Regions from separate parts of the Lactobacillus intestinalis genome, predicted to be linked through region 2. Evidence: predicted binding sites of a transcription regulator. Region 2 holds the regulator's gene; the other holds the start of a gene.
The links. The regulator NrdR, encoded in region 2, represses ribonucleotide reductase genes. The targets are predictions, from matches to a motif close to ACACNATATATNGTGT.
Positions count from the first base shown of each region.

Region 1: KBW87_RS07820 (deoxynucleoside kinase) is a predicted target of NrdR. The motif match lies at 3,165-3,180, and genes of this name have one in related genera.

Region 1 covers NZ_CP072983.1:1,648,248-1,654,534, reverse strand. Annotated here, with positions in the region: gene KBW87_RS07835 (helveticin J family class III bacteriocin) at 1-328, shown strand, start outside; gene KBW87_RS07830 (SLAP domain-containing protein) at 610-1,722, shown strand; gene KBW87_RS07825 (deoxynucleoside kinase) at 1,771-2,457, opposite strand; gene KBW87_RS07820 (deoxynucleoside kinase) at 2,477-3,124, opposite strand; gene nagB (glucosamine-6-phosphate deaminase) at 3,302-4,027, opposite strand; gene KBW87_RS07810 (aldo/keto reductase) at 4,145-4,963, shown strand; gene KBW87_RS07805 (ABC transporter ATP-binding protein/permease) at 5,171-6,287, opposite strand, start outside.
Region 2 covers NZ_CP072983.1:605,802-612,088, reverse strand. Annotated here, with positions in the region: gene thrS (threonine--tRNA ligase) at 1-926, opposite strand, end outside; gene dnaI (primosomal protein DnaI) at 1,217-2,116, opposite strand; gene KBW87_RS02760 (DnaD domain protein) at 2,126-3,487, opposite strand; gene nrdR (transcriptional regulator NrdR) at 3,490-3,957, opposite strand; gene coaE (dephospho-CoA kinase) at 3,960-4,562, opposite strand; gene mutM (bifunctional DNA-formamidopyrimidine glycosylase/DNA-(apurinic or apyrimidinic site) lyase) at 4,559-5,389, opposite strand; gene polA (DNA polymerase I) at 5,398-6,287, opposite strand, start outside.

The DNA.
Region 1 (6,287 bases), 660 kb from region 2:
TAATTCCATCCAAGGATTTGATCTTGATGAAAAAGGTAATATTTATATTTCTAGCCAACTTCATCCCTCTTTAAAAAAAGGAATTTGGACTTCTCATCATAAGCAGCTTATTAAAATTCCAAGCTATGCTCAAAATGATGAATCTCAATGGGAATCAGTAAATTTGAGTGGATTTAAAGGGTTAGATATTCCTGGATATCATAGTGAAGTAGAAAGTATTCAAATTATTGGGGAGAATCATGGCTATTTAACTGTTGCATATCATGCAAAAGTTGATAATGAAAATACAACAGTTTTAAATCGGATCTATGAATTATCTTGGAACTAAATAGGCTGAGATTAAGTAAAATTAAATTCTGGAATATTCTGTAAAACTAATTATAGCGGACTCATCAATATTGATGAATCCGCTTTTGTGGTTCTTAAATAAAAGCAAGTTTTTTAAAATTAACTTTATAGTTTTTGAAAGAAGAAAATTTAATTATATTAAAAATAAGCCAATAGTAACGCAAGGAATTCTTATTTAAATTTCGAGATTTTTTCTTATTGAAATAACTTATTTGAGAGAAGATAATAAGTGATATAAAGATTGAAAAAGGATGAATACTTATGAAGAAGAAACTAGCATTAATTATTGCGTTAAGTTTAGCATCTGTAGGCACTTTAAGTTCTTCTGTTAAAGTTGCTCAAGCAGCAGAGACTAGTGTGAGGAACAAGATGGTAATGCACACTGCTACTGCTTACGATAAAGACGGTAAGGACACAGGAGTGACCTACAAAGCCTTTAGTTATGCGAAAATTGTTGCCAATCCTATAAAAATTGATGGCAGTTATTACTACAAAGTTGCCGATAAAGATCAATATTTAAAGGCGACCAACATTGATGGTGTGACTAGAAGAATCACGCACAATACCTATATTTATAGTACTTCGACTCGTCGTACCAGCTACCAAAACCAGTGGAAGTTGTATAAGGGTCAAACAATTACGACTTATGGTGGCTCATATAAATTCAAGGATGGTAAATATTACTTTAGAGTAAGTGGACCATCTAAGCAATATGTTAAATCATATAATTTGGGACCTGTCGTTGCTTATAATGCCAATGTAACAAATAACGCAACAAGTAAAGAAGAAACTACTGTAACTGTTACTACCCCTACTCGAGTAATTACACAAATTGATAATGGTTATAAAGGAACTGCCCGCTTTACGCCCGTAGGTACGCAATTTAAGGTTGACCGTTTAGAATATAATAAGCTTTCCGAAGATAGTGAGAATGATGATAATTATTATCATATTAAGGGAACTGATAAATGGATTAACGCTTCTGATGTAAAAGCGGCTAAAAAGTTACCCCTTCATGATTATTTTTATGAAAATTTTTCTTATATTACATTTCCTAAAAACACTGAGGTCTTTAATGAGGATGGGACATTACAAGATCATGATGGTCAACTTATTAGTAAGCAAATGGGTCACCTTAAAGTTGATAAATTAGTTTATATTTGGGTACCGAGTGAGAAAAAAGTAGAATTATTTTATCATTTAGTTGGAACAAGTTTCTATGCAAGTACTACTCCAACTTCGCACTGGAGTACCATTAATGTAGGGCATAAGGCTTATGTAAGGGCAAGTGATGTAAAATTCATAACGGCAAGTGTAAAACTTACTCCATCAAACACTCCAGAAGAAGCTGAAGCTGCAGCTTTGAAAAAGTAGACACACAAAAAGCTACCGATAAGACGGAATCTTATTAGTAGCTTTTTACTATGCTTCAATTCGAATGTCAGTGGTTTTATCCCAATCTTCGGGAAGTTTACCCATTTCCTTCAACTTGGCTGTGATTTGATCGAGGACAATTTGACGATCATGTTCACTAGCCATGAAGTCCAACTCATCACCGTCAATTGTCATCTTAGGTGAATAATCGTATTTTTCATACCATGGCTTGTAGTATTCAAGTAGGCGCTTGTAGTAATCCTCCAAAGTTGAATCATAGCTCAATTGTTCATAAGGACGGCCGCGCTTTTTAATTCGCTTGATCATCGTATCATATGAAACATCAATATGAACAAGCAAGTCGGGATTCTTCTTAGGCATTCTGCTAAGTTCACCCATCATATTATGTAATAACTCGTAATAGGTATCGACTTCTTCACTAGTTGCACGACCAATATCGGCATTCATTTGGAAGAAAAGTGCATCTTCATAGATTGATCGATCTAACACGTTGTTATCTTCACTCAAGGCTGCCTTAATGCTGTGGAAGCGCGTATTCAAAAAGTAAACTTGAAGTAAGAAAGCATACTTCTTAGGATCAGCGTAAAATAATGGCAATACAGGATTGTCATCTACACTTTCATAGAAAGGCCTAGTACCTAAATAATCTGACAAAATACTGGTTAAACTGGATTTACCGGCTCCAATTGGTCCGCTTAAAACAATAACTGTCATCACGTTCCTTCTTTTTTATTTACAAATTGCCAATTTCACGCAATTTATTATCAATCTCACTCAAAACTTCTTTTTTAGCATCTTCATCAACTACAAAGTCAAGGTTGTCGCCATTGATTTCCATCTTAGGAGAAGCATTGTAATGCTCATACCATGGCTCATAATAGCTGAGAAGTCTAGCGTAATAATCCTTCAAACCTGGATCAGTTGATAACTGTTCAAATGAACGGCCACGCTTTTTGATACGTTCAAGCATTGTATCTAACGAAACGTGGATGTAGATAAGCAGATCAGGCTTCTTGCTTGGATTACCTGGAGTATCTTCCATCATATTTTCAAGCAAATCATCATAGATCTTGAATTCGGTTGGATCAGCTACTTTGCTGTCGGCATTCATCTTGAAGAAGAGTGCATCTTCATAAATTGAACGGTCAGATACGCTGTTTTTTTCTTGAATGGCTTGGTTAATTTGAGCTAAACGATGGTTAAGCAAATAAGTGTTAAGCAAAAAGGTGTAACGCTTCATATCCTTGTAATACAAAGGAAGGACAGGATTGTTATCAACGCCTTCATAAAATGCTTGCGTTCCTAAATGTTCAGCTAGATTACTGGTTAAACTGGATTTACCGGCTCCAATTGGCCCACTTAATACAATAACTTGGATCACATTCTTTCTTAATACCACATATAGAACATTTACTAGTTTAATACGAGATATTGTGTGTCACAAGGAAAAAATTAATTCTGTTTCACGTCAAAAAGTCAAGTGATTTTGAAGCAAAAACTTATCTGAGCAAAAGAAAAACCGCACCAATTCGGCACGGCTCAAGCTTTGGTCAAAGTATTATTTTTTGTATTTGTCGTCTAATTCTTTTGCAGCTGCTTCATCGACAATCACTGTTACGTCGGGATGCTTTTGCAAAATTGATGCAGGAACTTCTTCAGTAATAGGGCCTTCAATCATTTCTTTAATTGCATGAGCTTTCTTTTCGCCAAAAGCCATCAATACGATCTTCTTGGCAGACATGATGTTAGCAATACCCATGCAGATTGCGCTAGTTGGAACATCATCAATGTTATTAAAGAAGCGAGAATTTGCCTTGATAGTATTTTCAGTAAGTTTAACTTCGCGCGTTACTGTATCAAATGAAGAACCAGGTTCGTTGAAGGCGATGTGGCCGTTTCGACCGATTCCAAGCAATTGAATATCAATTGGATTATCTTTAATAATCTTGTTATAATCATCAGCTGCTTTTTGGGGATCTTTTGCAGCTTCAACACCATCAGGAACATAAGAATGTTTAAATGGCTTCTTGTTAAATAGGTGTTCCTTCATGAAGTAGTGGTAACTTTGAGGATCATCAGGTTTTAAGCCGACATATTCGTCAAGGTTGATACTAGTTAAATCATCGCAATTAAGATCGCTCTTAACCCAATTTTGGTAAAGAGTCACTGGGGTAGATCCAGTTGCAAGGCCTAAGACCTTAGCACCATTCTTGATACCTTTTTCAAAAATTTCAAAAGCTGCTGCTCCACCTTGAATGTCGTTTTCTCTAACAATAACTTTCATCATGATTAAACCCTCCTTGTTTACTGGTCTAGTCCATTATAAAATGGTCTATGCCATTTTGTCAAATCAGAATATATTGAAATTTAGTAGTAGAATTTAAGTGAGGTGAAAAAAGTCATGGATTTAACTGGAATAGGAATGGGTACCTGGAATATAGGCGAAGATCCCAAAAAGAAAAAAGATGAGATAGCTTCGCTTCGCTACGGTTTAGACAATGGGATAAGAATTATTGATACAGCGGAGATGTATGGTGAAGGTAAAAGTGAGAAGTTAATCGGTGAAGCCATTAAAGGTTATGATCGTAGTCAAATGTATATTATTTCTAAGTTTTATCCTTACCATGCAACTCCGGACCTTGAAAGAAAAAGTTTAGAAGAGACTTTAACTAGGTTGAATACAGATTATTTGGACCTTTACTTGCTTCATTGGCGCGGAAGTCATCGCTTGTCAGATACTGTACGTGGACTTGAAGAGTTGAAAAAAGAGGGCCTAATTCGTCAATGGGGTGTTTCTAATTTTGATACTTCCGATATGCAGGAACTTTTCAGTGTGCCCAATGGAGAAAAATGTTATGCCAATGAAGATTTGTATAATTTGGATCATCGTGGTGTTGAATATGATTTACTTCCATGGCAAAAGGAAAATCGGGTTAATTTTATTGGTTATTCACCTTTTAATTCAGGTGAAGGTAACACAATTCGAATTACTCATAATCTTAAAGCAGTTGCTCGTGCTCATGACGCAACGCCGCATCAAATCATGCTTGCGTGGGCGCTTAGAAGTGGAGACATTTTATCAATTCCAAAAGCGGGCAAAGTCACGCATATGAAGGAAAATCTTGCAGCTCAAAGAATAAAGTTAACAGACGATGAGTTAAGACTTATAAATAGCGATTTCATGCAACCAACTGCGAAACAACCGTTGGCTATAATTTAGGAAAAACCACAAGATATGGAAATTATATACATACTTTATCAACATCTTGTGGAAAACTCTGTGGATTGTGTGTAACTTTTACTAATAAAAAACTGTCTATCCAAATAAGAAAGGCAGTTTTTCTTTTTAAAAGATATTCAATTTTACTTAGGTAAAGGATAATAAGCAAAAATTTTAACTGAGCAAAATTTAAATACTATTTTAGTTTTATTCGCTTCTTAAGGCAATCGCAGCATCCTTTTTGGCAGCCATTCTAGCAGGTAAGTGCCCTCCAAGAAGTGTTAATACAGTTGAAATGATGATCAAGATCAACGCATGAACTGGGTTGAGTTGAGCCACGTTGGCTAGATCAGTAATGTGATAAATCACACTATTGATTGGGAAGGTTAACAGGTAGGCGATGCCCACACCCAATACACCAGCAAATACACCCAAAATAAATGTTTCTGCGTCAAATACTCGGGTAATGTCACGTTTTCGAGCACCTAAAGCCTTCAATACACCAATTTCTTTGGTTCTTTCAAGCACTGAAGTGTAAGTCAAGATTCCAATCATAATCATAGAAGTGATCAGTGAGATTGCCGCAAAGGCAACTAAAACGGTCGTAATTCCGTTTAATAAGCCCCCTGTCATTGTTGTAACGGCACTCGACATATCAGTGTAAATGATCTGATCCTTTTTACTCTTACCTTTATTCCATTTATCGAGGTAATCCAGAACTTTGTCTTTAGAATCAAAATTATTTGGATAGATCATAATTCCAGTTGGAACAGATGTTGCACCTAGAGTCTGTAACATTTGCTCTTTTTGAGAATTATTCATACTTTGTCCCGTTAAAACATTTCGATCGCTAGCTTTTTGAGCTTTAACAATGACAGAGTTCTCATTTTGATCAATTACATTTTGAGTTAACTTATCACTATAAGCAATTCCAGTTGAAAGAAGAGCCATTGAATCTTCGTTTTTTGGTCTAATAACCGCGCTCAAGCGCAATTTAGTTCCGGAATTGTACATGTTTTGGCTAGTTTTACGTGGAACAAACATCCCTGTTGGTAATTCTTGATAGTAATTATTATTTGAAACTACGCTGAATTGCTTGCCGATTAACTTATTAAATTTGATCTTGTTTCCATCTTCAACGTCAAAACCTAAATTCTTAAGAGAATTGATGTTAACGGTGTTTTTGTTATCAGTAACTAAAACAAGGTCAGTATCTTTAGTAGGCCAAGCTCCAGATAAAAGCTGATAGTTTTGTTTTAAGAAATTGCCCTTGCTCTTATCCAGAGTAGTTGGAAAGACGCTGGAGCCGATTCCCATGGAACTC
Region 2 (6,287 bases):
GCCCAGTGACCTGAAGTCTTGTAAGCATCAAGGTTCATAAGTACTGGAGTGTAAACGTGCTTGTAACCATCGCCAACTTCACGGTCAATAATGTAACGTTCAACAACGCGACGAATAGTAGCACCCTTTAGCATCCAGTAAGGAAGACCTGCACCAACCTTAGGATCAACGAAGAATAAGTCAAGGTCACGACCAATAGTACGGTGGTCTCTTTCCTTAATTTCAGCACGACGCTTCAAATCTTCATCCAAAGCTGCTTGCTTAAAGAATGCAGTACCAAAGATTCTTTGAAGCATTGGGTTTGAAGATTTACCAAGCCAGTAAGCACCAGCAACTGATAAAAGCTTGAAGTGCTTAATCTTACCAGTGTTTGGCAAAAGTGCTTCAAAACCAAAGTCGATGAAATCGCCAAGGCGGTATGCATCAACCATTTCGCTATCAATTTTCTTCAAAAGTTCACTCTTGTATGGGTCATCCTTGAATTGTTCTTCAAGTTCTGATTTAGCTACTTGAACAAATTCAATCTTTTCGCCGCTCTTAACAGCTTTTTGCATTGCCTTTTCAAGTCTTGGTAATTCACCAACCTTAATTTGGTCGTCCTTATCAGTATCTACGAAAAAGCCACCTTCATCAGCAACATGTTCACCAAAGTGAAGGTCAGGGTAAAGTTTTTTAGCAACTGCTTCAAATACAAATGCAGCACTTGCACGTAAAACGTCTAAAGCTTCTTCATCTTTATCAGTTAAAATTGCAACTTCAGCATCATTATCTAAAACATAATCCAATGGTCTTAATTGGCCGTTAACCTTACCTGCTACAGCTGCTTTTCCAAGTGAAGTAGCGATACTTGAAGCCAACTTTCCAACAGTGATGCTTGAATCAAAATCTTTTTTTGAGCCATCTGGCAAAGTAATTGAAAAACTCATATTTACCTCCAAAAAATAGAAAATAAAAAGTCCCAGTGCCGGTAATAGCACTGGGACGTTAATTAGCGTGGTTCCACCCAAATTCAGATTATATAAATAATCTCTCATATACGGACTGATATTGGAGTCCAACCATTAATTATCAATTTGGGAAATAACGAGTGGGGTAGCTCTTTAATGGGAGCTTTCAGAACTAGGCCCCTCTCTCTGAGTCAAGAACTATCATGTTCGTTCATTTGAAATCAATTATACGCGTAGATTTTTGGGAATCAAGTCTTTTTTGAAAAAAATTAGATTCTTCTGTTTTCCCCTGAAACGACAACTTCTTTTGCTAAAAATCTTACTCGTTGCATCAAACGAGCTGCTTTTACAGGATCAACAGCATTTTTTGTTTCAGCAAAGTGCTTTTCAAGTTTATCCATGTCCAAATTAGATGAGAAAAATGTCGGAAGCACATTATCCATTCTTGCTTGCAAAATTACGCCTAAAACGTCATCACGCGACCATTGGCTGAGAGTTTCTGCCCCAATATCATCTAAAATCAAGACATCACACGCTGAAACGCGCTTGATTTCTTTATTTAGGCTGTTGTCTTCAAAGTGACTCGAAAGGCTTGCAATAAAAGTCGGCACATGTAAAAAGATGACGTTTTTGTTCGTAGCAGCAATCGAATTTGCAAGCCCAGCTAACATGTACGTCTTTCCTACTCCAAAATTACCACTTAAATAAAGACCTTTTTGATGATTATTTTCTTTATAGCTATTTAAAAACTGTCGAATAAGAATCATAACATCTGAACGTTCATCAGAGATATCAAGATTGCTTAATTTTACTGAGCGCAGGTTCTTCGGTAGATCAATTAATTCCAAGTGCTTTTGAGTATTTATCTCTTTATCCGCCTCAATTTTAGCTTTAGTTGGCGCATATCGAATATCAATTACATCCCCACTAATAAACAACTCTGGTTGGTAACCATTCATTACATGATCAGATTTTTGTTTTTGGGAATAATATTCATATAAATTAGCAAAACTTGTTTCTACAATTTTTTTATTCAGTTTATCTTTATGAGCTGCTAAAAATTCACGAACATCTTTATCATGTAAAACCTCATTTTGAATCTCTTGCAAAGAAGCTCCAAAATTTCGTTTTTTTACTATTTTTTTGAGAGTATCACCAATTGGCTCCATTTTTATCACCTACTTCATGCCATTTTGTTCTTCAAAATTCTTAAAGAAATTTCTTAGTTCTTCAGCACTAACTGATTTATTAACCTTAGCTTTCTTCTTACTCCAATCAGTTCCTTCTTCAACTCGCTTCTTACCATAAGATGTTTTCTTAGTCTCTTGCGTCTTAATCAGCGGTTCCTTATGGTTATCTTGCTTGCGCGCATTAATCCGCTTTAAGGCAGTTACGGCATCCCCAACTTGATTTTCAGTCCAATCCTCTGCAATTCTCTTAGCTAAATTGTACGACACAACCGAATTATAAGTTAAGCAAGTATAGACAACCATATTTAAAACAGATACAGGTAAGTGATATTTTCTATTAATCACATTAACAGTATAGCTTTCACTGGAATAAACTTGCCCTCCATACTGCTTTTTAACCTTATGCAAAAAGTCATAGGGCGATAGATTCATCGCATTTTTAACAATTTCTTGCTCATTGTGAGATAAACCGCTCAAATCCAGCTTTTCTTCTTTAGGGTTTTCCTTATTAGCCAAAAAACGCACATTTTGAGATTCTTCTGCAATCTTCTCTTCAATCAGCTGCATATTCAACTCATACTGGGTTGGCGCTTCCCGCATGGCATACATTGCTTTATCAGAAAACTCTTTTTCGTTCAAATTGTAAGTGGTCATGAGAGATGCAATCTCACGTTGATGAAGAGTTACTTGCTCGGGCGGAATTTGATACATTTCAAATTGTTGTTTCAAAAATTCCCAATCAATATTACTGTGATCATTGACTTGAGCTGGAACAATTTTTTGACCCGTATTTTCACTAGCAGCTTTTTTCACATCATCAGATGGAGTAATTGCTTCTGCTTGTGATAGATGGAAGACGTCAAAAAAAGATGCAGAAACATCTTGTGCATCTTTAATGGGTTTTTGAGCTCGTTTAAGTTCCTTAGCAAAAGCATGACTTAAAGCATGAAACTTAATTGCCCCTATTTTTTCTTTTAAAAGACTCGCTAAAAGCGCAGTTGAAAAGAATTCTTGTGCACTAGGCACATTCATCAACTGAAAAATAAGAATTTTATTAATAATACTATCAGCGAGATACGTCTTCACTAAACCGACAGCTTCCAGTTTATGCAAAGCAGAAAACATGTCTTTTAAACTGCAATCTAGTTCCTCCTGCAGAGAATAAATCCCCTGCGAATCTGAAACTATTGCATACGCATCATAATCCTGAATCAAAGTTTGATATAAAGAAACTGCCGTGGCGCCAACAATGGGCTGATAGAGTTTAATCAAAACCTTGATATCTCCTGGGAACAAATTGATTTTGTTAGCAACGTAAAATGGCTGCTTAGGATTAGATGTTTCAAACATCTCTAATTTCCTTTCTCACGCTTTGCCATCATATCTTCCATCGTCTTCATAAAGCTAGACATATCTTTAAATTCACGATAGATAGAAGCAAAACGAATATAGGCTACATCATCGATGTCAGCTAATTCATCCATGACAAATTGACCAATTTTCTTAGATGAAATTTCACTAACACCTTGCTTACGAACTTTATTTTCAACATGGTCCACCAACTGCTCAAATTGTTGACTAGTAATTGGTCTCTTTTGACAAGCAGCCATGACCCCATGCAAAATCTTCTTACGACTAAATGGCTCAAGCGTTCCATCATTCTTAATAACAAGTAATGGTGCAGTTTCAATTCTTTCAAATGTAGTAAAACGAAAGCCACAATTTTCACATTCTCGGCGACGTCTAATAGCTCGATTTTCATCGCTTGGACGAGAATCAATAACGCGTGAAGCATTTTGATGACAATTTGGACATTCCATAATTAAACCTCATACTTAATTTTCGTTAATAACTCATTCAATTTTTTATATAAATCTTCTACAGAACCAGTATTTTCAATCACATACGTGGCTCTAGCTTCTTTTTCTTTTAATGACATTTGACTGTTAATTCTACTAAGAGCTTCTTCTTTAGTCAAATTATTTCGTGCCATTAATCGTTTAAGCTGTAGGTCTTGAGGCAAACTAATTACTAAAGTTTCGTTATAATATTTTTCACTATGAGATTCAAACAAAACTGGGGCATCGACGATAATCAAAGAATAGCCTTCAGATTTATATTGTGCGATTTGTGATTCCATTTCTTGAAAAATCCGCGGATGAGTAATTTCATTCAAAATTTTCATTTTTGTGGGATCATTAAACACTAATTTGCCCAACTTTTTTCGATTAATGGTTTGATCTTCATTTAAATATTCATCACCAAAAACCTCTTTAATATCTTTCCAAGCCGGCTTATTAACATTCATGATGTTGTGGGCTATCTCATCACAGTCCACAATTGGAATATTTTTTTCCTCAAAAAATTTATCAGCAGTACTTTTACCAGTCGCAATTCCGCCGGTTAAACCTAACACAAGTGTCATTTATATATCACCTGACAATGCGGGCAAAATGTTGTTCCTCGCCCATTTACTTTGATTTTTTCTAATATTGTATTACATCTAGGACATTCTTCGCCACTATGACCATATACTTTAAGCTTATCTTGAAAACCGCCATAGTTTCCATTAGCATCAAGATAAGTATGGACTGTGGTTCCATGCAATTCAGTTGCCCATTTAATCGTATGATTAATATTTTTACGTAGTTCTTTTACTTTGTCTGCAGGAATAGCCCTTGAAACACTAAGCGGATGAATCTTTGCTTGCCATAAAACCTCATCCACATATATATTTCCAAGTCCTGCTACAATCGTTTGATCTAGCAGAGTATTTTTAATATTCTTTTTCTTTGTTTTGAGTTTAGAAATAAAATATTGATCAGTAAAATCAGCTGAATTTGGCTCTACGCCCAATCTTCCAATTGCAGTTGCTGTCTTTTCACTTCCGGTTAAAATAAGCTGCATTCGGCCGAATTTACGAACATCATTATATCTAAGTGCAGTATGATCAGTGAATTCAAATTGAACATGATCATGCTTATCTTTAGGCGTATCCACATCAACTAAGTGATACTTACCTTCCATCCGCAAATGAGACACAATAGTTAGATTATCACTTAATCTAATCAAGAGATACTTGGCATAACGATCGATGCCAATCACCTTTTTATTTACTAAATCATGAACAAATTCACTTTGATCACTGGCTACAATATTGGGATACCACAATGTTACATTTTTTATAGTTTTCCCTTTAATTAAAGGAATCAGCGATCTTCTCACTGTTTCCACTTCTGGCATTTCTGGCATAGTGTCACCTACTTTGCATCATACCAATTATGACCATAACCTGAATCTGCCACTAATGGCACATCAAGTTTGACTGCAGATTGCATTACTTCTGGGACAATCTTTTTAATAGTTTCTAATTCTTCTTTTGGCACATCAAAGACCAATTCGTCATGAATCTGCAAAACCATTTTAGTCTTCAAATGAAGCTCCTCAAGTTTCTTTTGCATATTAATCATTGCTATCTTAATGATATCCGCCGCTGATCCTTGAATCGGAGAATTAATTGCAGTTCTCTCAGCAAAACTACGTACATTAAAGTTCTTAGCATGAATATCAGGCAGATATCTTCTTCTATGCATGATAGTTTCTGCATAGCCATGTTCACGAGCAAACTTTACAGCCTTATCCATGTATTCCTTAATCTTAGGATATTGTTCAAAGTAATTATCAATAAATTCCTTAGCTTGTTTACGAGAAATTCCCAAGTTTTTAGCTAAACCATAATCAGAAATACCGTACACAATCCCAAAATTAACAGCCTTTGCATGTCGACGCATAAGGGGTGTAACTTGATCTGGAGAATCAAGATGGAAGATTTTCATGGCTGTATGAGAGTGAATATCATAGCCAGTCTTGAAGGCTTCTTGCATATTTTCATCCCCTGAAACATGGGCCAAAACACGCAATTCAACTTGAGAATAGTCACATGAGAAAATATAGCCATCTGGATCAGTTGGTACAAAAGCCTTTCTAATTTGCTTTCCTTCTTCAGTCCGAGTTGGAATATTTTGCAAGTTAGGATCAACTGAGGATAAACGACCAGTGGCTGTTAAAGTTTGGAGATAACGAGTATGAACGCGACCATCTGATTGAATTACATCAAGCAACCCCTTTACATAAGTTGATTGAATTTTTG